3 regions of the Streptomyces sp. NPDC050610 genome follow, and region 3 is predicted to be linked to each of the others. Evidence: riboswitches for the same ligand, from Rfam matches in the RefSeq annotation. Region 3 holds a riboswitch; each other region holds the start of a gene.

Region 1 (9,859 bases), on a different contig from region 3:
TCGCGCACATGCCGGAGCCGATGCACACGCCCCGGTCCACCTCGACGTGCCAGCGGTCGCTCATCAGCTGTCTCCCTCGACGTACGGGCGGTCGCCCATCAGCTGTCTCCCTCGATGTGCCGACGGTCCCTCATCAGCCACCTCCCTCGACGTGCCGACGGTCGCCCATCAGCCGCCTCCCTCGACGTGCCGGCCGTCGCCCATCAACCGTCCCCCTCGATGTGCCGGCAGTCGCCCATCAGCTGTCCCCGTAGCCCGCGGGCAGGTGGATCATCTTGTGCTCCAGATACTCCGAGAACCCCTCGGGCCCGAACTCCCGGCCCAGGCCGGAGTTCTTGTAGCCGCCGAACGGTCCGAGCATGTCGAGGCTGAAGGTGTTCACGCAGTACGTGCCGGTGCGCACCCGGCGCGCGACGTCGATGCCGCGCTCGACGTCGGCGGTCCAGACGCTGCCGGACAGGCCGTAGTCGGAGTCGTTGGCGATCCGTACCGCCTCCTCCTCCCCCTCGTACGGGATCAGGCAGACGACCGGGCCGAAGATCTCCTCACGGGCGATCCGCATGGAGTTGGAGACGTCGCCGAAGAGCGTCGGCTCCACGTACCAGCCCGTCTCCTGGTCCGCCGGGCGTCCGCCGCCGGTGAGGAGTTTGGCCCCCTCCCGCTGCCCGATGGCGATGTAGTCCAGGGACCGCTGCCGCTGCCGCCGCGCGACCAGCGGGCCGATCTCGGTGGCGGCGTCGAGCGGGTCGCCCACCACGAGCGCGCCCGCGGCGGCGGCGAGCCGCTCCGCGATCTCGTCGTAGCGGGCGCGGGGCGCGAGCACCCGGGTCTGGGCCACGCACGCCTGCCCGTTGTTCATCCAGGCGCTGGGCACGATCCCGGCGACGGCCGCCTCCAGGTCGGCGTCCGGCAGGATGACGGCGGCCGACTTGCCGCCCAGTTCCAGGGTGACGCGGGTCAGGTTCCGGGCGGCCACCTCCATGACGCGCCGGCCCGCCTCGACCGACCCGGTGAAGGACACCTTGTCGACGCCGGGGTGCCCGACCAGGTACTCGCTGACCTCCCGGTCGGCCGGCAGGACGGACAGCACCCCGCGCGGCAGCCCCGCCTCGGCCGTGATCTCGGCCAGCAGATACGCGTCCAGCGGCGTCTCCGGCGACGGCTTGAGCACCACCGAGCAGCCGGCGAGCAGGGCGGGCGCGAGCTTCGCGGCGGCCACGAACTGCGGTACGTTCCACGGCACCACGGCCGCGACCACGCCCACCGGCTCACGCCGCACCAGCAGCGGCCCGAGCACTCCGGCCCGCCGCTCCTCGTACGGGAAGTCGCGCGCGACGGTGATCGCGCAGTCCCAGACCATCATCGCGCCGAGCGCCTGCGCGAGAACGCTCCAGGAGGAAGGGGAGCCGTTCTGGGCCGAGATGAGCCGGGCGATCTCCTCGTGGCGCGCGGCTATGGCGTCCTTGATGCGGGTGACGACCTCGATCCGCTCGTCCAGGGTGCGGCTCGCCCAGACGCCGGAGTCGAAGGAGGCGCGGGCGGCGGCGACCGCCTTGTCGACGTCCGCGCGCGAGGCGTGCGGCACCCGGCCGATGACCTGTTCCGTGTGCGGCGAGACGACCTCGATGGCGTCCCGGCCTGCCGGATCGGTCAACTCGCCGCCGATGAAGAGCTGTCCGTGCTCGATGAGGTCGCTCATGTCTGAGCCTCCCGCGGGTTGGCTTGGCCCCTGCCCGTACGGCCGCCGGTGCCGGCAACCGTTCTGACACTGCATCAGAACTGATACCAGTTCTAGTTATAGTGGGCAATGGATCCGACGCGGGACGCCGTGGGATACGGCCCGGCAGACGACGAACGGCCCGCCCGGCGACGAGACCGGGCGGCCACAGCGAGAGGGGACCCCGCATGGCGCACGTCACGGACCACGGAGGCGGGGTCTGGTCCATCCCCGTCCCCATACCGGACAACCCCCTCGGCCACACCCTCATATACCTCCTCGACACCGACGACGGCCCCGTCCTCATCGACACCGGCTGGGACGACCCCGCCTCCTGGGACGCGCTCGCCGCAGGGCTCACGGAGTGCGGCACGGCCGTCTCCGAACTGCGCGGCGTGCTCATCACCCACCACCACCCCGACCACCACGGCCTCTCCGGGCAGGTCCGCGAGGCGTCGGGCGCGTGGATCGCCATGCACCCCGCCGATACGGACGTGGTGCGCCGCACCCGGGAGACGGACCCCCTCCACTGGCTGGGCTACCTCGTCGACAAGCTCGCCGCCGCGGGCGCCCCCGACGACCACCTCGCCCCGCTGACCGCCGCGCTCGCCGAAGGCCGCGCCCGCCCCCTCCCCGGACACCGGGCCGCACTGCCCGACCGGGCCATCGAACCGGGCGAACTCCTCGACCTCCCCGGCCGCCGGCTGCGCGCCGTCTGGACCCCCGGCCACACGCCCGGCCACGTCTGCCTCCACCTCGAAGAGGCCCACCCCGCCGGCCGGCCCGGTCACGGCCGGCTCTTCTCCGGCGACCACCTGCTGCCCGGCATCACCCCGCACATCGGCCTGTACGAGGGCCCGGCCGCCGGGAAGGGAACGGCGGCGGGCACTCCGGGAGACGCTTCGGCAGGCCCTTCGGCGAGCGCTTCGGCGAGCCCTTCGGTGAGCGCGTCGACGGGCATTTCGCCAGACGCCTCGGCGAGCGCTTCGGCAGTCGTCCCGGCGGGCGCGGCCATCGACCCGCTCGGCGACTACCTCGCCTCCCTAGAACGCGTCGCCGCCCTCGGCCCCGCCGAAGTGCTCCCCGCCCACCAGCACCCCTTCACCGACGCCCCCGCCCGCGTCCGCGAACTCCTCGAACACCACCGGGCCCGCCTCGCCGACCTGCGCGAACTCCTCGCCACCCCCCGGACGCCCTGGCAGCTCGCCGTGGCCATGGAGTGGAACCGCCCCTGGGCCGGCATCCCCTACTCCTCCCGCAACATCGCCGTCTCCGAGACCGAGGCCCACCTGCGGCGGCTGGTGAAGCTCGGCCACGCGGAGGCGGTGCCGGGGAGCGAGCCGGTCACCTACCGGGCGGTGTGAAGAGAGGGGAAGGGAAGGTCCGCTCCGGCCCGTGAGCGGAGCGCGCGGAACCCGCCCGTTAGAGTGTTCTGCACAACTTCATCCCGCCTCGCCACGGGGAAAGCCGGTGCGACTCCGGCGCTGACCCGCAACCGTGAGTGCGGCCCGTACCGCGTGTACGGCCGTACGAGCCGGAGCACCCGCGCCGGGGCGAACAGGCTCCCGGAACCGGACGCGCCCGCCTGGCGGCGGCGCCCGGCCACCGGCACCGTCGAGGTATACGGAGCTGAGCCCGGTGCCACCGCGCGGTCTGGACGACAGTGCGCGGGTGGGCGGCCGTGCACGGCTGTGTACCACCACCGCTGTGTACCACGCTGTGTATCACCCACCGCTGCGACATTCACCGAGAGGCACCGACCCCATGGCCCCCTCCCCCGCCGTCCACGCGCGCCGCGGCGCCGCGGCTCTGGCCGCCGCCGCCCTGCTGAGCGCGGCCGCGGCCCCCGCCGCCTTCGCCGATTCGCCGCCCCCGGCGGCGCCGGGCCTGTACGGGACGACGAACCCGCAGTTCGACGGCGTGTTCCGGCAGTCGCTGGCCTTCCTCGCGCAGGACTCGGCGGGCGTCACGCCCGCCAAGCCGGCCGTGGACTGGCTGGCCGGGCAGCAGTGCGCGGACGGCGGCTTCGCCGGGTACCGGGCCGACACCGGCACAGCGTGCGACGCGAAGAAGGGCGAGTTCACCGACGCCACGGCCGCCGCCGTGCAGGGGCTCGCGACGGTCGGCGGGCGCGGCGCGGAGGTGAAGAAGGGGCTCGACTGGCTCAAGGCCACCCAGAACGAGGACGGCGGCTGGGGCGCGCAGCCCGGCAACCCCAGCAACGCCAGCTCCACCGCGACGGCCATCGGCGCGTACGCCGCGGCCGGCCAGGACCCGGCGAAGGCCGCCGCCAAGGGCGGCAAGAGCCCGTACGACGCGCTGCTGACCTTCCAGCTCGGCTGCGACGCCAAGGAAGGCGAGCGCGGCGCCTTCGCCTATCTGCCGCAGAAGGGGCAGCTGCTCGCCAACGACCTCGCGAGCGCGGCGGCGACGCTGGCCGCATCGGGCAAGGGGTATCTGGTGGAGCACCCGAGTGGTGGGGACAAGGCCCCGAAGCCGCTCGCCTGCACCGATGGCAACGGCAAGGGCAAGGCGGAGAACGCCTCCGCGGCGGCCGACGCCGGGTCCGCCTACCTGGCGGCGAAACTCGCGGGCAACGGGCAGCACCTGGCCTCCGCCATGGACCCCAAGTCCGACAAGCCCGACTTCGGGGCCACGGCCGACGCCGTCACCGCCCTCGCGGCGGGCGGCCACACCGACGCCGCGGGGAAGGCCATGGGGTGGCTGCGGGACGACAAGAACGGCGCCGCCGCCTGGGCCAAGGGCGACCCCGGCAAGCTCGCGAAGCTGATCCTCGCGGCCAAGGCGTCCGGGACCGACCCGCGCACCGTCGGCGGCGACCTCGTACAGCAGCTGAACGCGACGGGCCCGAAGCCGGAGGCGGCGGACTCGTCGAAGAAGGACGCGAAGGACGAGAAGAAGAAGGACGACAGCGGGTTCGGCGTCTGGTGGTTCGTGGGCGTCTGCCTGGTGGCGGGCATCGGCGTCGGCTTCCTGATCAGCGGCCGCAAGAAGAACCCGAAGCGGTGACGGGCGGCCTGCGCCGGGCGTTCGGCGCGGCGCTGCTCGCCGGGGCGCTCGCCGTCCTGGGCGCCGCGCCCGCGCACGCGGACGGCTACCGCTACTGGTCCTTCTGGGAGCGTTCCGGCCAAGAGTGGACGTACGCCACACAGGGGCCCTCTGTGGCGCGGCCCGACGACGGCGACACCCTCGGCTTCCGGTTCGCCGTCAGCCAGGACTCCTCGCAGGCGGCGAAGCCGCGCGGGGCCGCGGGCTTCGGCGCGATCTGCGCGGACACCCCGGCCAAGGGCGGCAGCAAGCGCGTCGCGCTCGTCGTCGACTTCGGCACCGCCGCCGACGCGCCGGACGGGCGTACGCCGCCCCCGGCCCGTACGGCCTGCGCGCGCGTCGGTACGGACGCCAGCGCGAGCGAGGCCCTGGCGGCGGTCGCGAAGCCGCTGCGCTACAACTCGGCGGCGCTGCTGTGCGCCATCGACGGCTACCCGAAGTCGGGCTGCGGCGAGCAGGTCGCCGACGGCGGGAAGAAGACCCCCGCGCCGAGCGGGTCGGACAAGGCCGAGGCCACAGACAAGGCGGACAAGGACGATGGCGGGGGCGGCCCGTCCGCCGGGCTGATCGGCGGCATCGCCGCCGTCGTCGCCCTCGGCGCCGCCGCCTGGTGGCAGGCACGCCGCCGCCGCGGATGAACGACCACCAAGCGCGGCGCCCCCGCGCCCGTACGACGGCGGACCAGCGGAACGGGCCGGTCATGGGCCGCGCCCGTGCTCCTCTGACCTCCCGGAGCAGCGCCCTGCACCCCGGCGCGTGGTGGCTGTGGGCGCTCGGGCTGGCCACGGCCGCTTCGCGGACCACGAATCCGCTGCTGCTGTGCCTGCTGGTCGGGGTCGCGGGGTATGTGGTGGCGGCGCGGCGTACGGACGCGCCGTGGGCGCGTTCGTACGGGGCGTTCCTCAAGCTGGGGCTGCTGGTGCTGGCGATCCGCCTGGTCTTCGCCGTCGTGCTCGGCTCCCCGATCCCCGGTACGCACACGCTCTTCACCCTCCCCGAGGTGCCGCTGCCGGACTGGGCGCGCGGGGTGCGGATCGGCGGCCGGGTGACGGCGGAGGGGCTGGTCTTCGCGCTGTACGACGGGCTCAAGCTCGCCGCCCTGCTGATCTGCGTCGGCGCGGCGAACGCGCTCGCGAACCCGGCGCGGCTGCTGAAGTCCCTGCCGGGCGCGCTGTACGAGGCGGGCGTCGCGATCGTCGTCGCCATGACGTTCGCGCCGAACCTCGTCGCGGACGTGGCGCGGCTGCGCGCCGCGCGCCGGCTGCGCGGCCGTCCCGACCGCGGCGCCAAGGCGCTGCTCCAGGTCGGGCTGCCGGTGCTGGAGGGCGCGCTGGAGCGTTCGGTGGCGCTGGCGGCGGCCATGGACGCGCGCGGCTACGGCCGTACCGCCCAGGTGCCGTCCGCTGTGCGGCACACCACGACCGCTCTGACGCTGGGCGGGCTGCTCGGGGTGTGCGCCGGTACGTACGGGCTGCTGGCCGCGCAGGGCGCGGGGTACGGGCTGCCGGTGCTGCTGGCCGGTCTCGCCGCCGCCATGGGCGGCCTGTGGCTGGGCGGGCAGCGCTCGGTCCGTACCCGCTACCGCCCCGACCGGTGGGGCGCGCGGGCGTGGCTGGTGGCGGGTTCGGGGGTGGCGGTGGCGGGGCTGATGATCTGGGCCGGTTCCTACGCGGCGCAGCCGCTGCACCCCCCGGCCGTGCCGCTGACCGCGCCGGACCTGCCGCTGTGGCCCGCGGCCTCGGTGCTGCTGGGGCTGCTGCCCGCGTTCGTCGCACCGGTGCCGCCGCGCGGGCCGCGGCCGTCGGACGATCCGCGCTTGTCCGGCGATCCGGGGCCGTCGGACGATCCGCGACCGTCGGACGATCCGCGACCGTCCGGCGATCCGCGACCGTCCGGCGATCCGCGACCGTCGGACGATCCGCACCCGGCGGACGATCCACGGCCGTCCGACGATCCCCGCCCGTCGGACGATCCCGAGGGCTCGGCACCCGCCCGCACGAGCCGCCGTACACCGTCCGCTCCGCACCCTCCGGGCGGCGAACCCGGCCCGTACCCGTATGCGAAGGAGGCCGGACAGTGAGCGCGGCGATCCGCTTCGAGCAGGTGTCGGTCACGTACGACAACGCGACGGCGCCCGCGATCCACGGCGTGGACCTGGCCGTTCCCGAAGGGGAGCTGGTGCTGCTGGTCGGGCCGTCCGGTGTCGGCAAGTCGACGATGCTGGGCGCGGTGAGCGGGCTCGTACCGCACTTCACCGGCGGCACGCTGCGCGGCCGCGTCACCGTCGCGGGCCGCGACACCCGCACCCACAAGCCGCGCGAGCTCGCCGACGTCGTCGGCACGGTCGGCCAGGACCCGCTCTCCCACTTCGTCACCGACACCGTCGAGGACGAGCTGGCCTACGGCATGGAGTCGCTGGGGCTCGCTCCCGACGTGATGCGCCGCCGCGTCGAGGAGACCCTCGACCTGCTCGGCCTCGCCGAGCTGCGCGACCGGCCCATCACCGCCCTCTCCGGCGGCCAGCAGCAGCGCGTCGCCATCGGCTCGGTGCTCACCACCCACCCCAAGGTGCTGGTGCTCGACGAGCCGACGTCCGCGCTCGACCCGGCCGCCGCCGAGGAGGTCCTCGCGGTCCTCCAGCGGCTCGTCCACGACCTGGGCACCACGGTCCTGCTGGCCGAGCACCGGCTGGAGCGGGTCGTGCAGTACGCGGACCAGGTGATCCTGCTCCCCTCCCCCGGCGCGGCGCCCGTCGTCGGCGACCCGGCCGAGGTCATGGCCCGCTCCCCGGTCCGCCCGCCCGTGGTCGACCTCGGCCGCCTCGCGGGCTGGTCACCGCTGCCGCTGTCCGTACGGGACGCCCGCCGCAAGGCCGGGCCGCTGCGCGAGCGGCTGGCCGGCCTCACTCCGCCCGCGCCCCCGGCCGGCGCCGGGGCGGACCGCCAGGGCCCTCGGAGTGGGGCGGCGCGCCGCCCGCGCCTGTTCCGCAAGGCGGTCGAGGAGAAGAGGGCCGACGCGCCGCCCGCCGCCGTCACCGGGCTCGCGGTGCGCCGGGGCCGCGTCGAGGCGCTCAGCGGCGTCGGGCTGACCGTGCGGGCCGGGGAGGCCATCGCGCTGATGGGCCGCAACGGCGCGGGCAAGTCCACCCTGCTGCGCACCCTCGTCGGCATGCACGAGCCGGCGAACGGCACCGCGCGCGTCGGCGGGCTCGTACCGCACCGCACCGGCCCGCGCGACCTGCTGCGCCACGTCGGACTCGTCCCGCAGGAGCCCCGCGACCTGCTGTACGCGGACACCGTCCGCGCCGAGTGCGAGGCCGCCGACCACGACGCGGGCGCGGCCCCCGGCGCCTGCCGGGCGCTGGTCGGCGAGCTGCTGCCGGACGTACCGGACTCCACGCATCCGCGCGATCTGTCCGAGGGGCAGCGGCTCGCGCTCGCGCTGGCGATCGTGCTGACGGCCCGCCCGCCGCTGATCCTCCTCGACGAGCCGACGCGCGGCCTCGACTACGCGGCCAAGGCCCGGCTCGTGGAGATCCTGCGGGCCCTGGCGGCGGACGGCCACGCGATCGTGCTGGCCACCCATGATGTGGAGCTGGCCGCCGAGCTGGCCCACCGGGTGGTGATCCTCGCCGACGGGGAGATCGTCGCGGACGGTCCGACGGCCGAGGTCGTCGTCTCGTCCCCCGCCTTCGCCCCGCAGGTCTCGAAGGTCCTCGCGCCGCTGCCCTGGCTGACGGTCCCGCAGGTACGCGCCGTACTGGAGCCGACCGCGTGACCGCGCTGCGCACCCCCGACGCGGCCGGGCCGACTGAGCCGACAGCGACGGCCGACCGGCAGGCGAGGGCGATTCGCCTCGGCCCCCGCTCCGTGGCCGCCCTCGCCCTGATCTCCGCGATCGGCGTGGCCGCCTTCGGTTGGCCGCTGCTCGCCGACTCCGCCTCCGGCCTCGCGCACTCCAAGGACGCGCCCTGGCTGTTCGCCGCCCTGCTGCCCCTGCTGCTGGCGGTCGTCGTGGCGACGATCGCCGACACCGGCCTGGACGCCAAGGCCATCGCGATGCTCGGCGTCCTGGCGGCGGCGGGCGCGGCCCTGCGGCCGCTGGGCGCGGGCACGGCCGGCATCGAGCCGATGTTCTTCCTGATGGTGCTGTCCGGCCGGGTGCTCGGCCCCGGCTTCGGCTTCGTGCTGGGCGCGGTGTCGATGTTCGCGTCCGCGCTGCTGACGGGCGGGGTGGGCCCGTGGATGCCGTTCCAGATGCTGTCGATGGGGTGGGTGTCGATGGGCGCGGGGCTGCTGCCGGGCCCCGACCGGCTGCGCGGCCGGCGCGAACTGGCGATGCTGGCGGCGTACGGGGCCGTCGCCTCGCTGCTCTACGGCACGATCATGAACCTCCAGGGCTGGCCCTACATCGGCGGGCTGACCTCGGGCGTCTCCTTCGTCCCGGGCGACCCGCTCCCCGACAACCTGGCCCGCTTCATCGCGTACTGCCTCGCCACATCCCTCGGCTGGGACCTGCCCCGCGCGGTCGTCACGATCACGTTGACGCTGGCGCTCGGGCCGACGGTGCTGAAGGCGCTGCGCAGGGCGACGCGGAAGGCGGCCTTCGACGCGCCGGTGGAGTTCGCCGGGCCTGAGGCGGGGCCGCGCTAGGCAGCGCCCCGAGGGGCGCGGGGAACCTGCGCGACCAGCCACGGCGGGCCCGCGGACGGCGCTCCGCGCCTTGGGCTCCCGGGGAACGCTCAGTTCCAATTGCGCGGGCGTCGTTCGGGCTCCTGCCAGCGGCGCAGTACGGCGGCGATGGTCCGTACCGTGCGCGCGGGGTTGCGCAGCTCGCGGGCCAGCTCGGCGACCGCGGCCCGGCCGGGCGTCCGTACGGGCCCCGACTCGCTGAGGTAGCGCACGGCGCAGGCGGCGGCGACGGTGGTGTTGGCGCGCTCCAGCCAGTCCAGGCTGAGCGCGTGCGCGAGGGCGGCGGCGCGCTCGTGGACGCTGTCGTAGACGGGGCGGCCCAGCAGCCCGGCCCGGTGCCGCTCCACGGCGGCGATGCCCACGCCGAAGTCCGCGGGGGCCC
Region 2 (9,859 bases), on a different contig from region 3:
TGTTGAGGATGACGCCCGCGAGCCGCACCTCCGGGTCCCACGAGGCGAAGCCGTGCACCAGCGCCGCCACCGACCGGGACTGCGAGGACGCGTCTACGACGAGCACGACCGGCGCCCGCAGCAGCTTGGCGACGTGCGCGGTCGACGCCAGTTCGCCCTGGCCGCTGGCCCCGTCGAAGAGCCCCATCACGCCCTCGACCACCGCGAGGTCGCACCCGCGGGCGCCGTGCAGGAAGAGCGGCGCGACCCGCTCCGGACCGCACAGGTACGCGTCCAGGTTGCGTCCCGGCCGCCCCGTGGCGAGCGCGTGGTAGCCGGGGTCGATGTAGTCCGGGCCGACCTTGTGCGGGGAGACCGCGAGCCCGGCCGCCGCGAAGGCCGCCATCAGGCCCGTCGCGACGGTCGTCTTGCCGCTCCCGGACGCCGGGGCGGCGATGACCAGGCGGGGGACGGCGCGGGGGGCAGTACGGGGGGCATTCACCACTCGATGCCCCGCTGGCCCTTCTGGCCGGTGTCCATCGGGTGCTTGACCTTCGACATGTCGGTGACCAGGTCGGCGAAGTCGATCAGTTCCTGCGGCGCGTTGCGGCCGGTGATGACGACGTGCTGGGTGCCCGGCCGGTCGCGCAGCACCGACACCACCTCGTTCACGTCCACCCAGCCCCAGTGCATCGGATAGGCGAACTCGTCGAGCACGTACAGCTTGTACGTCTCGGCCGCCAGGTCCCGCTTGACCTGCTCCCAGCCCTCGCGCGCGGCCTCCTCGCTGGACGCCATGTCGCGCTGCACCCACGACCAGCCCTCGCCCATCTTGTGCCAGGCCACGGCCCCGCCCTCGCCGCTCTCGCCGAGCACCTTCAGCGCGCGCTCCTCGCCGACCTTCCACTTCGCCGACTTCACGAACTGGAAGACCCCCACCGGCCAGCCCTGATTCCAGGCCCGCAGCGCGAGCCCGAAGGCGGCCGTCGACTTCCCCTTGCCGACCCCGGTGTGTACGAAGACCAGCGGCCGGTTGCGGCGCTGGCGTGTGGTGAGCCCGTCCTCGGGCACGACTGACGGCTGTCCCTTGGGCATTACGCGGCCTTCCGTGAGTTCTGTACGGTCCGGACGAGCGCGGAGACGCTGTCCGCGCGCAGTTCGTCGAGGGTCACCGCCGGGCCCCGCAGCTCGCGCGCCAGCTGACCCGCCAGCCCCAGCCGCACCGGCCCGGCCTCGCAGTCCACGACCACCGAGGCCGTGCCGCCGCCGGCCAGCAGCCGCGCCGCGCGGGTGGCCCGTACGACCGGCTCGGGCCCGCCGGTCGCCCGGCCGTCGGTCACCACGACCAGCAGCGGGCGGCGCGAGGGGTCCCGCATCCGCTCGACGCGCAGCACCTCGTGCGCGGTCAGCAGCCCGGCGGCCAGCGGCGTCCGGCCGCCGGTCGGCAACTGCTCCAGGCGCGCCGCGCCCGCCTCCACCGAGGACGTCGGCGGCAGCGCGACCGCGGCCCCCGACCCCCGGAAGGTGACCATGCCGATCTTGTCGCGGCGCTGGTAGGCGTCGAGCAGCAGCGACAGCACCGCGCCCTTGACGGCGCTCATCCGCTTCCGGGCCGCCATCGACCCGGAGGCGTCCACGACGAACAGCACGAGGTTGCCCTCGCGCCCCTCGCGCACCGCCTCCCGCAGATCGTCCCGGCGCACGACGAGGCCCGTCCCGGACCGCCCGCGCACCCGCTGATGAGGGGCGGCGGCCTGGACGGTGGCCGCCAGGTGCAGCTTGGACAGCGCGCCCCGGGGGCGGCGCGCACCGGTCGTACGCCCGTGCGCGGTACGGGCCCGCGAGCGCCGCCCGTCCGCGCCCTCCCCGAGCCCCGGCACGTCCAGCCTGCGCGTCTTGAACGGCTCGTCCGCGCGGACGGCCGCGGCGAGCGGGCCCCCTTCGCCGTCCTCGCCGCCATCGCCGTCCGCTTCCGGCCCGTGGTCCCCGCGGGGCTCCTGCGACTGGGGCTGCGGCTCGGGCGCGTCCTGCTGATCGGCGCCCGACTCGCGCTGCGTGGGCAGGTCCGGGCTGTCGGGCCCGTCCCCGTCCTGGTGGTCCTGCGGCGACCCGCCGCCGGGACCGTCGTCCTCCGGTCCGCTGTCGCCCGGACCGCCCTCGTCCGGCCCGCCGTCGTCCGGGCCCTCCGGCTCCGGCTCCGGGTCGGGCTCCGGCTCGGGGTTCTCCTCCTCGAACCGCCGCAGGATGTCGTCGAGCTTCTCCTCGTCCAGACCGGGCGCGTCGAAGGGCGCCCGCCGCCGCCGGTGCGGCAGCGCGAGCAGCGCGGCCTGCCGCACGTCCTCGGTCGCCACATCGGACCGGCCCGCCCACGCGGCCAGCGCCGTCGCGGCCCGCGCGGTCACGATGTCCGCGCGCATGCCGTCCACCTCGAACCCCGCGCACACCGCGGCGATCCGCCGCAGCGCGCCGTCCCCGAGCCGTACGGACGGCAGCAGCGCCCGCGCCGCCGCGATCCGCTCCCGCAGGGCGGTCTCCTCGGCCGCCCACTTCGCGGAGAAGGCCGCCGCGTCCTCGTCGTAGGCGAGCCGGCGGCGCACCACCTCGACCCGCTCGTCCGGCTCCCGCGAGGCCGCGACCTCCACCGTCAGGCCGAACCGGTCCAGCAGCTGCGGGCGCAGCTCGCCCTCCTCGGGGTTCATCGTGCCGACGAGGAGGAAGCGGGACGCGTGCCGTACGGAGACGCCCTCGCGCTCCACGTAGGAAGCGCCCGTGGCGGCGGCGTCCAGCAGCGCGTCGACCAGGTGGTCGCCCAGCAGGTTGACCTCGTCGACGTACAGCACGCCCCGGTGCGCGGCGGCCAGCAGGCCGGGCTCGAACGCCTTCACGCCCTCGGACAGCGCCCGCTCGATGTCGAGCGCGCCGACGAGCCGGTCCTCGGAGGCCCCGACGGGCAGTTCGACCATCTTCGCGCCGCGCGTGCCGGACGTCTCCGCCGTACCGCCCGCGCCGCTCTCGTGCGGCCCGTCGGGGCACTGGGGGTCCGGGGCGGCGGGGTCGCAGGAGAAGCGGCAGCCGGGCACGACCGCGACACCGGGCAGCAGCGCCGTGAGGCCGCGCACGGTGGTGGTCTTCGCGGTGCCCTTGTCGCCCCGTACGAGCACACCGCCGATAGCGGGCGAGATGGCGTTGAGCAGCAGGCCCAGCCGCATGTCCTCCATCCCGACGACCGCGGTGAACGGATAGGTGGTGCTCATCCGGTGATCACTCCTTCGAGTGGCCTTTGGCGATTGGTTCGTTGGTTTCCGAGGGGTGTGAGGTGTGTGAGGTGTCTTAGGCATTCGGGGTGTCTGTGGCGTCCGGGGCGGCCGGGGCGTCCGGGGTATCCGAAGCACAGGCCCCTCGCGCCCGCCGAGCCGGCGCCCGTCACGGCGCACCCGGCGGAATGAACGGCAGCCCCTCCGGCACGCCGTCCTCGATCAGCCGCAGCAGCGCGTCCGTGTCCGCGTGCTCCTCGATCAGGTCGCCCAGCCGGTCCAGCTGCTCCTCGCGCAGCGCCCCGAAGCTCGTGTCCGGCGCTGGTACGAACGCCCGGCCCGCCGCCTCCGCGACCCGCCGCAGGAACGCCCGCCGGAAACCGTCGCTCTCCAGCGACCCGTGCCAGTGCGTGCCCCATACGGACCCCACCCGGCAGCCGTCCAGGAACTTCTCGTCCCCGCCCGCCACCTCCGCGACCCCGTGGTGGATCTCGTACCCCTCCACGTGCTCGCCCAGCGCCTTGCCCGCCGGCCGGGCCAGGGTCTTGCCGGCGGCGAACCGGACCCGTACCGGCAGCAGGCCCAGCCCCGGCACCGTCCCGGCCTTCGACTCCACGTCGTCCTCGATGCGCTCGCCCAGCATCTGGAAACCGCCGCAGACGCCCAGCACCGGCCGCCCCTCGCGGGCCCGGCGCACGACGGCGTCGGCCAGCCCGCGCTCGCGCAGCCAGGCCAGCGCCCGTACGGTGCCGCGGGTGCCCGGCAGCACCACGAGGTCGGCGTCGACCAGCTCCTCCGCCCGGTCCACGAACCGCACGACGACGCCCGGCTCGGCGGCCAGCGCGTCCACGTCCGTGAAGTTCGACATCAGCGGCACGGCGGCCACCGCGACGCGCAGCACGTCCGCGCCGTGCGGCGGCGCGACGACGCTCTCGCGCACCGCGCCGCGCATCGACACCCGCAGCCCGTCCTCCTCGTCGATGCCGAGCCCGTGCGCGTACGGCAGGACGCCCACCGTCGGCCGCCCGGTGAGGTCCCGCAGCATGTCCAGACCCGGTTCGAGCAGCGACACGTCGCCGCGGAACTTGTTGACCAGATACCCCGCGATGAACCGCTGGTCCGCCTCGGAGAGCAGCGCGGTCGTGCCGAAGAACGACGCGAAGACGCCGCCGCGGTCGATGTCGCCGACCACGACGACCGGCAGCCGCGCGGCCCGCGCGATGCCCATGTTGACGATGTCGGTGCGCCGCAGATTGATCTCGGCCGGGCTGCCCGCGCCCTCGCAGATCACGGCGTCGTGCGTGCGCCGCAGTTCCTCCAGGCACTCCGTCACGGTGCCGAGCAGCTGCTCCCGCCCGGTGTACCGGGCCGCTTCGCCGTCGCCGAAATAGCCCTGCGCGCTGAGTTCGCCGACCGGTTTGCCCATCAGTACGACCTGGCTGCTGCGGTCGCTGCCGGGCTTGAGGAGCACCGGGTTCATCAGCGCGCTCGGCTCCACGCGCGCCGCCGCGGCCTGCATCGCCTGCGCCCGCCCGATCTCCGCGCCCTCGCGGGTCACGAACGAGTTCAGCGACATGTTCTGCGCCTTGAACGGGGCGACCTTGACGCCCTTGCGGACCAGCCACCGGCAGATCCCCGCCGTCACCACGCTCTTGCCCGCGTCCGAGGTGGTCCCCGCGACGAGCAGCCCACCGCCGATCGGGCCGCCCGGCCCGTGTACGTCGCCTGTCACCGCTGTCTCCTCGCTCCGCGAACCCACACCGGCCCCCATTCACCCGCCACGAGCCTGCCCACAACACCGGCCACTGCCACCCCGCCGACCACTCCCGCAACACCACGGAGCAGGACGGCACCGCGCCCCGGCCCTGCGGCACCTGCCCGGCCGGGACCGACAGCGGCGGCCACGCTGGTCCGTCCGCAGGCCGCGCCCGAGCGGCGGTTCACACCCGTTACCGCTCTTACCGCCCCCGCCGCGCCGCCCCCGTCGCTCGGGGCAGGGACAGCAGCCGGTGCCCCGGTTCGTCCGTCGGCAACGCTCGTACTCCTCCTGCTCACGCCAGCGACGTCGCCCGCCGCGCCCGTACGGCCGGCCGCATCCGCCGGGCCGGTCACGCCCGTTACCTTGCTCGCCGCGCCGACCGGCCCGCAGGCCGCACCTGCGCGGCGGGTTATGCCCGCCACCGCTCTTGCCGCCCCAGCCTCGTCGCTCGGGACAGGGACAACAACCGGCGCCCCGGTCCGTCCGTCGCCAACGCCCGTACTCCTCCTGCTCACGCCCGTGACGTCGCCCGCCACGCCCGTACGGCCGACCGCTCCGGCCCGTCCGGCCGCGCCCGTACGGCCCAGCGCCTCCGCCGCCTCCGCCACGCCCGCGACAGCGCGCGCCACGCCCGTGACGGCTTCGGCCGCGCTGCCGCCTCCCCGGCTCCGCCCCCTGCCCGCGGCGGCCAGGAGCGCCGCCCGTCCGGCGATCGCGCAGCCCAGCGCCAGCAGGGAGACCCGCCGCGAGAGCCGTACCGCCCGTTCGATGTCCGCGACGGCGACCGGGCGCAGCTCCGCTCCGAGTACGGGTCGGTGCTCGACCCGGCCCTGGTAGGCGAGGGTGCCGCCGAGGCGCACGCCGAGGGCGCCCGCGAAGGCGGCCTCGACCGGGCCGGCGTTGGGGCTCGGGTGTTTTGCCGCGTCGCGGCGGGCCACGCGCCACGCGCCGCGCGGGTCGGGCCCGGCGACGGCGGCGAGCACGGCGGTCAGCCGCGCCCCCGGCCAGCCGGCGACGTCGTCGAGGCGGGCGGCGGCCCAGCCGAACCGGCGGTGGCGCGGCGACTTGTGGCCGACCATGGCGTCCAGCGTGTTGACGGCGCGGAAGCCGATCAGCCCCGGCACTCCGCCGAGGCCGCCCCACACCAGCGCGCCGACCACCGCGTCCGAGGTGTTCTCGGCGACGGACTCCACCACGGCGCGCGCGATCTGCTGCTCGTCCAGTTCGCGGGGGTCGCGCCCGCACAGATGCGGCAGCCGCTCCCGCGCCGCCGCGAGGTCCCCGGCGGCCAGCGCGCCGCCGACCGCCCGCGCCTCGCGGCCCAGGGAGGTGCCGCCGAGCACGGCCCAGACGGCGGCGGCGGTCAGCGCGGTCTCGGCGGCGCGGGGCGCGGGGGCGGTGCGTACGGCACGGGCCAGCAGCGCGCCGCCCGCGGCGGCGCCGCCCGCGCACAGCGCGGTGTGCAGTGCGCCGAGGCCGCGGTGGTCGCGCCACAGGGCGCGCTCGGCCGCGGCGGCGGCGCGTCCGAAGGCGGCCACGGGGTGGCCGCGGCGGGGGTCGCCCGCGAGGAGGTCGCCGAGGAAGCCGAGGGCGGCGCCGTACGCGAAAGGGGCGTGACCGGCACGCATCCGTATGTGTCCTCACTCAGGGTCCGCGCCCTGGCTCGACGTGACCGGCGACCAGAGTCTCCTGGCTCCCGGATCCGCGCTTTCCCCGGCCTTCCAGCTCGCTGTCGGCGAGCCGTGGCCTGTGAGCAGTGGGGGAGCGCTCCCCGGTAACAGTGGCGGGACCGCGCCGGATTCGCACCGGCTTCCTCTGCTGTCGCCGTTTGGCTCCGGAAGTCCACCATGGCCCGGGAACGGCCGTCAACTCACGCTTGACCTGCGACGGGGGAGTGTGCGGAGGCACACAGCGGGAAGCGCGGAAGGGCCCGCCGGGCGGCGGCGTCGAAACGCTCCGCCGCCCGGCGGGCCCGAAGGCGCCGCCGTCGCCCGGCTCAGGCGACGATGAGGTAGATGCCGTACGCGACGACCGCCGCGCACAGGGCGAAGCAGGCGTACGCGCCGGTGCGGGCGAGGGCGCCGGGGCCGCCGGTCGCGGCGGCCGTGCCGTTCCCCTGTTCCCGTGGTTTGCGGGACGTGCCGACGATGCCGAGCGTGAACACGCCCACCATGCCGACCGTCACCACGAGGCTGACGCCGAAGACCTGCCCGAGGGCCGCCCAGTCGATGTTCATGGCGTGGTTCCTGGTTCCTTAGCTGGTGGCCGCGGCGGCCGGGGCGAGGTCGTGGGACTGGGGGCCCGGCGCGTCCGCCGCGGCGAGCGGACCGGCGGGCGGCGGGGCGACGCTCTGGAGCGCGGCGGTGACCACGCCGGCCGGCTCGGCGGCCGGGGCGTCCGCGGCCCCCGGGGCGGCGGCTTCGGGCGCGTTCACATTGGTGTGGTCGACCGGCTTGCGGCGCGAGGCCGCCCAGATCGCGCCGCAGACGGCGAGGGCGAGGACGGCGACCGCGGTGATGCCCCAGTCGCCCTGATCGGCGAGGAGCGCCGCGCCGCCGGAGACGAGGGCCGCGGCCGGGAGCGTCAGGCACCAGGCGATGACCATGCGGCCGGCGGTCGACCAGCGGACGACGCCGCCCTTGCGGCCGAGGCCGGAGCCCATCACCGCGCCGGAGCAGACCTGGGTGGTGGAGAGCGCGAAGCCGAGGTGGGAGGAGGAGAGGATGACGGCGGCCGCGCCGGTCTGGGCGGCGAAGCCCTGCGGCGGCTGGATGTCGGTGATGCCCTTGCCCATGGTGCGGATGATGCGCCAGCCGCCCAGATAGGTGCCGAGCGCGATGGCGAGGCCGGCCGAGACGATGACCCACAGCGGCGGGTCGGAGTGCGGGGCGACGACGCCGCCGGTGACCAGCGCGAGGGTGATCACGCCCATGGTCTTCTGCGCGTCGTTGGTGCCGTGGGCGAGGGAGACCAGGGCGGCGGAGGCGATCTGGCCCGCGCGGTACCCCTTGGCGGTGTCCCGTTCGTCGCGGCCCCGGGCGAGGCGGTAGGTCAGGCGGGTGGCGAGCAGCGCGGCGAGGCCCGCGACGAAGGGCGCGGCCACTGCCGGGATGACGACCTTCATGATGACGGCGTCGCCGTTGACCCCGCCGGTGCCGACGGAGACCAGCGTCGCGCCGATCAGTCCGCCGAAGAGGGCGTGCGAGGAGCTGGAGGGGAGTCCGGCCAGCCAGGTCAGGAGGTTCCAGACGATCGCGCCGACCAGCCCGGCGAAGATCACCTCAGGTCTGATGCCCGCGCTCTCGTCGATGATCCCGCCGGAGATGGTCTTGGCCACCTCGACGGAGAGGAACGCGCCGACGAGGTTCAGCGCCGCCGACATCGCCACCGCGGTGCGGGGGCCCAGGGCGCCGGTGGAGATGGTGGTGGCCATGGCGTTGGCCGTGTCGTGGAAGCCGTTCGTAAAGTCGAACACCAAGGCCGTGACGATCACGATCCCGATGAGAAGCGTGATGTGTTCCATTCACCCAGGCAATCAGTTTGGTGAGCAGTGACGCGGCGAACCTAAAGAGCCTGGATGAACGGAAGGTGAACTGGAACGGGCGTGGTGGTGACGCCAACCGGAGTGGCGCGGCGCCCGGCGTCCCGGGAGCCGCGCCACCGCGGTGCGGGGGTTGGGCCGCGCCCGGAGAATCACCCGGAGGCGAACTGCCGCAGCCCCTTCATCGTGCCGTTGAACACGTCCTGGTCGCCGGGGAGGAGGCCGCGGTTCGCGTGCTGCCAGAAGGTCGCGAACGACCAGCCGGCGGGCATCGGCCCCGGCGAATCGTGCCAGTTCGCCAGCCACAGCGGATGATCCGCCCCGAAGGCCCGGCTGCCGCCCGTGCAGCTGTTCCACCAGCGGGTGGTCGTGTAGATCACCGGATGGCGGCCCGTACGCCGCCGCACCTCGCCGCTGAAGGACGAGATCCAGCGGACCATCTCCGTCCGGTCCAGCCCGTAGCACTTCCTCTTGCTGTACGGGTTCCCCTCGATGTCCAGCGCGGGCGGCAGGGTCCAGCCGTCCGCGCGCCACGCGCCGCCGTGCCGCAGGAAGTACGCGGCCTGCGTACGGCCCGAGGAGCGGCTGGGCACCCCGAAGTGGTACGCGCCGCGCAGCATCCCGGCCTTCCGCGAGCCGTTGTACTGCTGCGCGAAGTACGGGTTGCGGTAGTCCGTGGCCTCGGTGGCCTTCACGTAGACGAAGCTCCCGCCGTCGGCGCGGACCGCCGGCCAGCTGACGTTCTTCTGGTGCGAGGACACGTCATGGCCCTGCGGCTGGGCCCCGGCGGCGGCCGGAGTGCCCTCGGCCAGGACGGCGGCCCCGAGTGCGAGCGCGGCGGCGGAGGCGGCGATCAGCCTGCCCCGCCGCCGTGGCGGATGGCCGCCATGGTCCATGTCTCCCGCCAGAGGGCGGAGTACATGACAAAGTCGTGCGAAATTCGTGGATGTCATGACCAACACCGTCGATCACCAGCCAATCACAGTAAGTCGCTTATCGGGCTCTCTATAGCGGATTCCGGATGCCCGGAGTCCGCGCGACAGCGCCCTCCGCCGCCGCACCCCTTGACGCCATCCCTTCGGGGTCCTCCGGTTGGAGTCCTCCGGCCGTCCGCGCCCACGGTCCGCCCCGCCGCCCGTACCATCGCGCGACGGAGGCGGACGGAAGCGGACGCGAACCGGCGCGAACCGGCCGGAGCGCACGGAACCCAGCGGAGGCGAAGGCTCATGACGGACCGCGCAGCGGTGGAACGGACCTGGACCGACGTGGTCGCCACGGCCCGCAGGACGGTCGCCGACGGACTCGTCGTCGGCACCTCGGGCAACG
Region 3 (9,859 bases):
CACGGCGGCGCGGGGGGCGTCTTCGGCGGCGAGGCCGAGGGCCGGTCCTCCGGTGCCGTAGCCGAGCGCCGTACGACCGTCCTGACCTGCGATCAATGTCACATCGGGGACGAGGGCGGCCACGTCGCCGCGGCCGTCGTCGAGGCCGAAGAGGAAGCGGCCCGAGAGCCGGGCGGTGTCCGGGTCCGCGCACAGCAGCGCGTCCAGCTCGCGGGCCCAGGCCTGTACGTCCGCGTGCCCGGCGCCGTCGAGTCCGGCGAGGGGGGATGCCGCGATGTTGCGTACGCGCTCGTGCCGGTCGGAGGGGAGCAGACCGGCCATGCGCAGCCGGACCGCGAGCGCCGCCCCGCGGTCGGGGGCGAGCCCGCGCACCTGGATGTTGCCGCGCGAGGTGAGGTCGAGACAGCCGTCGCCCAGTTCCGCCGCCAGGTGGGCCAGTGCCGTTGCCTGACGTGTCGTCAGGAGTCCGGCGGGGACGCGGATACGGGCCAGGGCGCCGTCCGCGGCGGGGTGCAGGCGCAGCGCGCCGGGGCATGCGTCGTCGCCGTGCCGGGCGGTGGGCCGGGCCCCTGGCGGGGTGGGAGCGGGGGCGAAAGGCATGGCTGCGAGCATACCGAGACGTTCCACTTGGGTGGGTGCCGGTGTTTCTCGCGGGGCGCCGCCCCGCACCCTGGTCCTCAATCGCCGGACGGGCTGGATGGGGTGGCTGTGCGTCCTCGGGTGTCGGCGAGATGGGACGCGGGCCTTGTCCTCAATCGCCGGACGGGCTGGATGGGGTTGCTGTGCGCCCCCGGCCGCCGGCGGGACGGGGGCGGGGCTTGTCCTCAAGCGCCGGACGGGCTGGATCGGGTCGCTGTGCGTCCTCGGGTGTCGGGCCGGATGGGGTCGCTGTGCGTCCTCGGGTGTCGGGCCGGTTGGGGGCGCTGCGCGTCCTCGGGCGTCGGGCCGGATGGGGGCGCGGGCCCGGTCCTCAAGCGCTGGGCGGGCTGGATCGGGCGGCCATGTGTCCTCAAGTTTCCCCGGCTCCTGCTGGGAGGCGTCCTCCGTGGGCCGGCATGAGAGGCCGGTCGGCCTCGCCGGCCCTCAGCTCGGAACGTATAGCGCTTACTATTCTCACCGGTGGATCATTTCGATCCGCCGGACGCCAGCGACGGCGCCAGGGGAGGAAGCCGGTGAGACTCCGGCACGGTCCCGCCACTGTGAGCCAGGCAGCGATGCCGGGCGAGTCAGGAACTCCCGCCGTCCTCCCACCGCCCGGGGCGCGGACCCCGAGGAAGGCTTGCCGACGCATGCGCATGTTCCGGCTCCGCGCGCCCCGGACGGACCCGCTGTCCGCCCGCCGCTCTGCCGCGGGCTCCCGTACCCCCAGCCGCCGGGCCCCCTCGGCCACCCGGCCCGGAACGACTACGCGAGGCGAGTTCCAGTGATCCTGCTGCTGTCGACGTCCGACACCGACCTGCTCAGCGCGCGCGCCGCCGACGGGCCCGTGCCCTACCGGCTCGCCAACCCGGCCCGCCTCGACCTGAGCGAGCTGCCCGGCCTCCTCGACGGCGTCCAGCTCGTCGTCGTACGGCTCCTCGGCGGCGTACGCGCCTGGCAGGAGGGGCTCGACATCCTGCTCGCCGGGGACCGGCCCGTGGTGGTCCTCACCGGCGAACAGGCCCCCGACGCCCAGCTGATGGAGGCGTCCACCGTCCCCGTCGGCATCGCCGCCGAGGCGCACGCCTACCTCGCGCACGGCGGGCCCGCCAACCTGGAGCAGCTCGCGCGCTTCCTCTCCGACACCGTGCTGCTCACCGGCCACGGTTTCGAGGCGCCCGCGCCCGCCCCCACCTGGGGTTCGCTGGAGCGCACCCCGCGCGCCGACGCGAGCGGCCCGCGGATCGCCGTGCTCTACTACCGCGCCCACCACATGAGCGGCAACACCGCCTTCGTCGAGGCGCTGTGCCAGGCCGTCGAGGACGCGGGCGGCGTGCCCATGCCGCTCTTCGTCGCCTCCCTGCGCGCGCCCGAGGCCGAGCTGGTCGAGGCGCTCGGCGCGGCCGACGCCGTCGTCACCACCGTCCTCGCGGCCGGCGGCACCAAGCCCGCCGAGGCGTCCGCCGGCGGCGACGACGAGTCCTGGGACGCGGGCGCGCTCGCCGCCCTCGACGTGCCGATCCTCCAGGCCCTGTGCCTGACCGGGCCGCGCACCGCCTGGGAGGAGAACGACGAGGGCCTCTCCCCGCTGGACGCCGCCACCCAGGTCGCCGTCCCCGAGTTCGACGGCCGCCTCATCACCGTCCCGTTCTCCTTCAAGGAGGTCGACGAGGACGGCCTGCCCGCCTACGTCGCCGACCCCGAGCGCGCCGCCCGCGTCGCCGGCATCGCCGTGCGCCACGCCCGGCTGCGCCACATCCCGGCCGCCGAGAAGCGCCTCGCGCTCGTCCTCTCCGCCTACCCCACCAAGCACTCCCGCATCGGCAACGCCGTCGGCCTCGACACCCCCGCCAGCGCCGTCGCCCTGCTGCGCCGCCTGAAGGCCGACGGCTACGACTTCGGGACCGAGCCCGTACCCGGCCTCGAATCCGGCGTCGGCGACGAGCTGATCTACGCCCTCATCGAAGCCGGCGGCCACGACCAGGAATGGCTCACCGAGGAGCAGCTGGCGCGCAACCCCGTCCGCATCCCGGCCGCCGACTACCGGCGCTGGTACGAGCGGCTCCCCGCCGAACTGCGCGAGGCCGTCGAGGGCCAGTGGGGACCCCCGCCCGGCGAGATGTTCGTCGACCGCAGCCGGAACCCCGAGGGCGACATCGTCCTGGCCGCCCTGCGCCGCGGCAACCTCCTCATCCTCATCCAGCCGCCGCGCGGCTTCGGCGAGAACCCCATCGCCATCTACCACGACCCCGACCTGCCGCCCTCGCACCACTACCTGGCCGCCTACCGCTGGATCGCCGCCGACCGGGCCGACGGCGGCTTCGGCGCCGACGCCATGGTGCACCTCGGCAAGCACGGCAACCTGGAGTGGCTGCCCGGCAAGAACGCGGGCCTGTCCGCCGCCTGCGGCCCCGACGCCGCCCTCGGCGACCTGCCGCTCATCTACCCCTTCCTGGTCAACGATCCCGGCGAGGGCACCCAGGCCAAGCGCCGCGCCCACGCCACCCTCGTCGACCACCTCGTGCCGCCGATGGCCCGCGCCGAGTCCTACGGCGACATCGCGCGCCTGGAGCAGCTCCTCGACGAGTACGCCTCCATCGCCGCCATGGACCCGGCCAAGCTGCCCGCCATCCGCGCCCAGATCTGGACGCTGATCCAGGCCGCCAAGCTCGACCACGACCTCGGGCTCGCCGACCGGCCGGACGACGACGGGTTCGACGACTTCCTGCTGCACGTCGACGGCTGGCTGTGCGAGGTCAAGGACGCCCAGATCCGCGACGGCCTGCACGTGCTCGGCGGCGCCCCCACCGGCCCCGAGCGCGTCAACCTCGTCCTCGCGATCCTCCGCGCCCGGCAGATCTGGGGCGGCACCGCCGCCCTGCCCGGCCTGCGCGAGGCCCTCGGCCTCGACGAGTCCGCCGCCACCCGCACCGGCGCCGACGAGGCCGAGGAGCGCGCCCGTACGCTCGTCGCGGCCATGGAGGACGCCGACTGGGACCCGGCCGCCGCCGAGAAGGCCAGCCTGGAGCTGCCCGAGGCGCAGCGCCAAGGCGTCCGCGCCATCCTGGAGTTCGCCGCCCGCGAGGTCGTGCCGCGCCTCGCCGCCACCACCGACGAGCTCGACCACGCCGTGCACGGCCTCAACGGCGGCTTCGTGCCCGCCGGGCCGTCCGGCTCCCCGCTGCGCGGCCTGGTCAACGTCCTGCCGACCGGCCGCAACTTCTACTCCGTCGACCCCAAGGCCGTGCCCAGCCGCCTCGCCTGGGAGACCGGCCAGGCGCTCGCCGACTCGCTGTTGGAGCGCTACCGCACCGACAACGGCGAGTGGCCCAAGTCCGTGGGCCTCTCCCTGTGGGGCACGAGTGCGATGCGCACCTCCGGCGACGACATCGCCGAGGCACTGGCGCTGCTGGGCGTCCGGCCCGTCTGGGACGACGCCTCGCGCCGCGTGAACGGCCTGGAGCCCATCCCCGCCGAGGAGTTGGGCCGCCCCCGCATCGACGTGACCCTGCGCATCAGCGGCTTCTTCCGCGACGCCTTCCCGCACGTCATCGGGCTCCTCGACGACGCCGTGCGGCTTGCCGCCGGGCTGGAGGAGAGCGACGAGCAGAACTACGTGCGGGCCCACGCCCAGGCAGACCTCGCCGTGCACGGCGACGAACGCCGGGCCACCACCCGTATCTTCGGCTCCCGGCCCGGCACGTACGGCGCGGGCCTGCTCCAGCTCATCGACAGCCGCGACTGGCGCACCGACGCCGACCTCGCCGAGGTCTACACCGTCTGGGGCGGCTACGCGTACGGCCGCGAGCTGGAGGGCCGCCCGGCCCGCGAGGAGATGGAGAGCGCCTACAAGCGCATCGCGGTCGCCGCCAAGAACACCGACACCCGCGAACACGACATCGCCGACTCGGACGACTACTTCCAGTACCACGGCGGCATGGTCGCGACCGTACGGGCGCTCAAGGGCACCGCGCCCGCCGCGTACATCGGCGACTCCACCCGGCCCGAGACGGTCCGCACCCGCACCCTGGTCGAGGAGACCTCGCGCGTCTTCCGCGCCCGCGTCGTCAACCCCCGCTGGATCGAGGCGATGCGCCGCCACGGCTACAAGGGCGCCTTCGAACTCGCCGCCACCGTCGACTACCTCTTCGGCTACGACGCCACCACCGGCGTCGTCCCCGACTGGATGTACGACAAGCTCGCCCAGACCTACGTCCTCGACCCCGAGAACCGCGCCTTCCTCCAGGAGGCCAACCCCTGGGCGCTGCACGGCATCGCGGAGCGGCTGCTGGAGGCCGAGAGCCGCGGCATGTGGGCCGAGCCGGACGCGGAGACCCTCGACGCCCTGCGCCAGGCGTTCCTGGAGACCGAGGGCAACCTGGAGGGCGACGACTGACCCCTCGTCGCGAGGGTGACGGCTCCTCAAATTGCAAATTGGGCCCATGGCCCGGTGATCACTAAGATCCGCTGAATGATCATCACAAGACGGCTGGTGGCGGGCGCCTTCGCGGCGCTCGCCACGCTGGCCGCCGGCGCCTCCCCGGCCCTCGCCGCGGACGAAGCGGCGGAGAAGGCCCCCAAGGTAGAGCTCGTCCTCGACGTCAGCGGCTCGATGAACGCCAAGGACATCGACGGGCAGTCGCGCATGGCCGCGGCCAAGCAGGCGTTCGGGGAGGTGATCGACGCGACGCCGGAGGTCGTCCAGCTCGGCATCCGGACCCTCGGCTCCGAGTACCCCGGCGAGGACAAGGTGATCGGCTGCCGGGACAGCAAGCAGCTGTACCCCGTGGGCCAGGTCGACAAGGCCACCGCCAAGGCCGCCGTCGCCAACCTGAAGCCGACCGGCTGGACGCCCATCGGCTACGCCCTGCGCGCCGCCGACAAGGACCTCGGCAACGACGGCGGCACCCGGCGCATCGTCCTCATCACCGACGGCGAGGACTCCTGCGGCAAGCCCGACCCCTGCGACGTGGCCCGCGAACTCGCCGCCAAGGGCACCCACTTGACGGTCGACACGCTCGGCCTCGCCCACGACGACAAGACCCGCAGGCAGCTCAGCTGCATCGCGGAGGCGACCGGCGGCACGTACACCTCGGTGCAGCACGCCGACCAGCTCTCCGGCCGCATCAAGCAGCTCGTCAAGCGCACCGCCGACCCGGTCGAGGCGCCGCCGAAGGCGGTGCAGGGCGCCACGGACCAGTGCACCGACGCGCCCGTGCTGGGCGCCGGGATCTTCACCGACCGCGAGAAGTTCGCCGAACACCGCTGGTACCGCGTGAAGGTGAACCCCGGTCAGGAACTGCGCGCCGCGGTGAGCGTCAGCGCCGACCGCGCCGTCAACCCCGACTACGGGGTGCGGCTGCGCGCCGTCAGCGACAAGGGCCAGGAGCTCGTACGCGGCAGCGACGCGGGCAGCGGACGCACCGACGTGCTCTCCTCGGGTCTGCGCTACCCGGTGGCCGAGCAGGACAAGAAGTCCGACGGCAGCCGACCGGACCCCAAGACCGTCTGCCTTGAGGTCGCCAACTCCTTCTCCGCGCCCGACTCCGTCAAGCGCGAACCGGGCCTCCCCGTCGAGCTGGCCGTCGACCTCGTCAAGGCGCCCGACAACGCCTCGGACGTGGCCGCCTTCGGCCTCGGCCGCGGCTGGGTGCTGCTCGCCGCCCTCGGCGGCATCGGCCTCCTCGCCGGTCTGATCTGGGGCTGGCTGACGCGCTGGCGCGTCGCGGTCTGGAGGGCGAACTGATGCGTACGACACGTGTGCTGGGCGCGGCCCTGCTCGCCGCCACGGCCCTGCTGTTCGCCCCGGCCGCCTCCGCGGCAGCCGACGACGCGACTCCCACCCCGAGCGCCGGCGCGAGCGGAGACAACTCCTCCGAGTCCGCGCCGACGGAGGCCGGTACGGGCTTCCGTACCGCCACGGCCATCAAGCAGGGCCAGAAGGCGAGCGCCACCGCCTCCACCGGCGACTACCTCTACTGGCAGTTCCCGGCCGGGGCGGGCCAGCGGGCGACCGCCAAGGCGACCGTGACCCTCCCGGAGGCGAGCCTTCGGCACGGCGCGGCCACCTGGCAGCTCGACGTCTACGACGGACTGCGCCGCCGCCAGGCGTGTGCCTCCGGCGAACCGACGAAACGGGCGTCCGAGACGGACACCGCCATCACCCTCACCTGCACCCTGCGCCCCGTACGGCAGTGGGCCGAGCGCTGGTCCAACGACCCGCTGCCCGGCGCGTACTACCTGCGGCTGACCGTCGCGGAAGCGCCGGACAAGGACATGGGCCTCGCGGCCCGCGCCGAGGTCGAGGCGACGGCGGAGAGCGCCGGCGGCTCGTACGACGGCGGCGGCGAGCTGGGCGCGCCGCTGCACGCCCAGTCGGTCGCCGAGCCGGAGGACGGCTGGACGGGCGGCTGGTTCTCCGACCGCTGGGCGTGGACCCTGGGCGGCGGCGTCCTCGCGGCGCTCCTCGGCGTCGGCGGCTACACGCTGACCCGGCATCCCCGCAACCGCTGGGGAGCCCGCCCGCCCGCCGCGCGCCAGCCGGGGCAGGGGTATCCGGGCGACGGGTACGGCGACGTGCGCTAGCGGACCACGCGGGCGGCGGGCCCTTGGGCCCGTCGCCCGCCCGCACCTGGGCGCTATGATTGCCGCATGCACTTTTCTCCGTGTCAGAACTGGTGGCCGTCCTAGCGGGACGGCTTCCGATCAGACACGACCACGGGCCGTCCGCAAGGGCGGCCCTCGCGCGTTCTCCACGCTCCCGGCCGCTGCCGCGTCCGGCCTCCACCCAGCGAGGAGAACCCCGATGTCCATCACAGCCCTCGACGCCGACGTGTGCCGCGCCCCCGGCGACCACCGCGTACTGACCGGCGACCGGCCCACCGGCCCGCTCCACCTCGGCCACTACTTCGGCACCCTGCACAACCGGGTACGGCTCCAGAACCTCGGCGTCGAGATGATCGTGCTGGTCGCGGACTACCAGGTGCTCACCGACCGCGACGTCGCCGACCGCCTCGGCGACCACGTCGAGGGCCTCGTCCTGGACTACCTCGCCGCCGGCATCGACCCCGAACGGGCCACCGTCTTCGCGCACAGCGCGGTCCCCGCCCTCAACCAGCTGCTGCTGCCCTTCCTCAGCCTGGTCACCGTCGCCGAACTGAGCCGCAACCCCACGGTCAAGGATGAGATCGCGCACTCCCGGCAGTCCGCCGTGAGCGGGCTCATGTTCACCTACCCCGTCCACCAGGCCGCCGACATCCTCTTCTGCAAGGCCAGCCTCGTCCCCGTCGGCAAGGACCAGCTGCCGCACCTCGAAGTCACCCGCACCGTCGCCCGCCGCTTCAACGACCGCTACGCGCACGGCGGCCCGGAGATCTTCCCGCAGCCCCAGGCGCTGCTGTCCGCCGCGCCGCACCTGCTGGGCACCGACGGCGGCAAGATGAGCAAGAGCCGCGGCAACGCCATCGCGCTGGGCGCCTCCGAGGACGAGACCGCCCAGCTCGTCAAGCGCGCGAAGACCGACGCCGAGCGGCACATCACCTACGACCCCGAGACCCGCCCGGAGGTCTCCGGCCTCGTCCTCCTCGCCGCGCTCTGCCAGGACCGCGACCCGCACCAGGTCGCCGAGGACATCGGCGCGGGCGGCGCCGCCGCGCTGAAGAAGGTGGTCACCGAGTCCGTCAACGAGTACCTGCGCCCGATGCGGGCCCGCCGCGCCGCGTACGCGCGGGAGCGCGGCTACGTCCGCGAGGTGCTGCGGACCGGCAATGAGCGCGCCAACGCCATCGCCGACGCGACGCTGCGCGAGGTGCGCGAGGCGATGGGGGCGACGTACTGAAGGGAACCGGGGAGCCCAGGGGGCTCCCCGCCCCGACCGCTCAGGCGAGCAGCCCCTCGGCCGCCAGCCGCTCGATGACCTGCCAGAGCGCCGGCGCCCCGCGCCCGGCGTCGGCCACGCCCAGCCACGCCAGCTCGGCGATCTCCCGCCCGGGTGCCGGCTCGCCCGCGGCCTCGCCCGTGTAGCAGGTCATGTGCAGCCGCCTGCCGTCCTCCTGCCCGTGCGCCACGTCCTCGACGACGAACGCCTCGGTCAGCGCCTCCGGCGCGGCAGCGATCCCGAGCTCCTCGGACAGCTCGCGGGAGAGCGCCTGCGGGCCGCTCTCACCGGGCTCCAGCTTCCCGCCGGGCAGGTAGAAGACCTCCCGGCCGTGCGTGCGCACGGCCAGCAGCCGGCCGTCCCGCACACACAGCCAGCTCACCGATTCCAGGGCGGGGAGTACCGCTGACACCGCTGATCCACCTCTCGTACGCACCACGTTGACGTGACGCATTCTCGCAGGCGGGACGGAACGCGCCTCCGGAGCCCCGACCGGTGACACGGTCTACCGCGGCCGCGCCGGATCGTCGCCGCGCACGGCGTGGATGTACAGCGCCAGGGTGTCCGCGGTGAAGTACGAACTGTAGGAGATGTCCGGGAAGTCCCCTCCGGTGTGGTAGCCCCCGATCACCCCGATGAGGCGGTAGCCGCTGAGGGACCGCACCAGGAACGGGCCGCCCGACGTGCCGCCGATGTAGCCGGCGCAGGCGATCTCCAGGAAGTCGCCGGGCGCGGCCGGGTCCGTGCTGGTGTAGCGGTGCGTGGCGGAGCGGCAGTCCAGCGGCTTGGGGTGGGTGGCGTCGTCGGTGCCCGGGTAGCCGATCAGCCGTACGCGCCGGTGCTCGTAGCCGGGGTAGACGCCGAGGCCGAAGCCGCCGGCGGCCTCCTGCGCCTCGGTCCCGTCCGCGCGCGGGCCGACCCGGACGACGGAGTAGTCCCAGCGGGCGCCCGCGTCGGTGCCCAGGTCGTAGTAGCGCTGGTCGATGTAGACGCGCTCGACGGGGAAGAGCCCGAACGGCTTCTGCCCGTCGTGGTACTGGGGCACGAAGGACAGGTGCCGCTTCGGCTTCGGGGTGCGCAGGCAGTGCCCGGCGCCGACCACGAGGTCGCGGTGCGGGCTGCGGACGATGGTGCCGCCGCAGGAGCGCCCGGTGCCGGTGTCGTCCGTCCAGAAGAACGTGCCCACTTGGGGGAGGCCGTCGAAGGGGCGGCTCGGCGCGGTGGGCCCGGCGGCCGGGGCGCCGCCGCGCGCCGCCGCCCGCACGCCCGCGACGGGTTGCGCCGCGGCCATCCGCCGCGCCGTCCAGTAGGCGTCGTCGGAGGCGGCCGTGGAGCGTTCGGTGC

The links. Region 3 has a riboswitch for cobalamin ahead of cobN (cobaltochelatase subunit CobN). Riboswitches for the same ligand answer to the same signal wherever they lie in the genome.
Region 1: it holds a riboswitch for cobalamin, as region 3 does, so the genes downstream of both, AB0I22_RS22005 (prenyltransferase/squalene oxidase repeat-containing protein) here and cobN (cobaltochelatase subunit CobN) in region 3, are expected to answer to the same signal.
Region 2: it holds a riboswitch for cobalamin, as region 3 does, so the genes downstream of both, AB0I22_RS26085 (cobalamin biosynthesis protein) here and cobN (cobaltochelatase subunit CobN) in region 3, are expected to answer to the same signal.

What each region holds. Positions count from the first base shown of each region.
Region 1 covers NZ_JBFAIV010000017.1:128,184-138,042, reverse strand. Annotated here, with positions in the region: gene AB0I22_RS22020 (ferredoxin) at 1-64, opposite strand, end outside; gene AB0I22_RS22015 (aldehyde dehydrogenase) at 239-1,699, opposite strand; gene AB0I22_RS22010 (MBL fold metallo-hydrolase) at 1,906-3,081, shown strand; cobalamin riboswitch at 3,140-3,283, shown strand; gene AB0I22_RS22005 (prenyltransferase/squalene oxidase repeat-containing protein) at 3,482-4,747, shown strand; gene AB0I22_RS22000 (SCO2322 family protein) at 4,744-5,424, shown strand; gene AB0I22_RS21995 (CbiQ family ECF transporter T component) at 5,487-6,866, shown strand; gene AB0I22_RS21990 (ATP-binding cassette domain-containing protein) at 6,863-8,563, shown strand; gene AB0I22_RS21985 (ECF transporter S component) at 8,569-9,438, shown strand; gene AB0I22_RS21980 (hypothetical protein) at 9,528-9,859, opposite strand, start outside.
Region 2 covers NZ_JBFAIV010000023.1:55,121-64,979, forward strand. Annotated here, with positions in the region: gene AB0I22_RS26065 (cobyrinate a,c-diamide synthase) at 1-484, opposite strand, end outside; gene cobO (cob(I)yrinic acid a,c-diamide adenosyltransferase) at 478-1,074, opposite strand; gene AB0I22_RS26075 (putative cobaltochelatase) at 1,074-3,233, opposite strand; gene AB0I22_RS26080 (cobyric acid synthase) at 3,403-4,932, opposite strand; partial or broken gene AB0I22_RS26085 (cobalamin biosynthesis protein) at 5,679-6,620, opposite strand; cobalamin riboswitch at 6,675-6,809, opposite strand; gene AB0I22_RS26090 (hypothetical protein) at 6,989-7,228, opposite strand; gene AB0I22_RS26095 (inorganic phosphate transporter) at 7,247-8,515, opposite strand; gene AB0I22_RS26100 (lysozyme) at 8,686-9,429, opposite strand; gene AB0I22_RS26105 (class II aldolase/adducin family protein) at 9,760-9,859, shown strand, end outside.
Region 3 covers NZ_JBFAIV010000007.1:143,635-153,493, forward strand. Annotated here, with positions in the region: gene cobG (precorrin-3B synthase) at 1-600, opposite strand, end outside; cobalamin riboswitch at 1,121-1,257, shown strand; gene cobN (cobaltochelatase subunit CobN) at 1,424-5,035, shown strand; gene AB0I22_RS11460 (VWA domain-containing protein) at 5,111-6,385, shown strand; gene AB0I22_RS11465 (hypothetical protein) at 6,385-7,224, shown strand; gene trpS (tryptophan--tRNA ligase) at 7,445-8,476, shown strand; gene AB0I22_RS11475 (NUDIX domain-containing protein) at 8,517-8,927, opposite strand; gene AB0I22_RS11480 (hypothetical protein) at 9,021-9,859, opposite strand, start outside.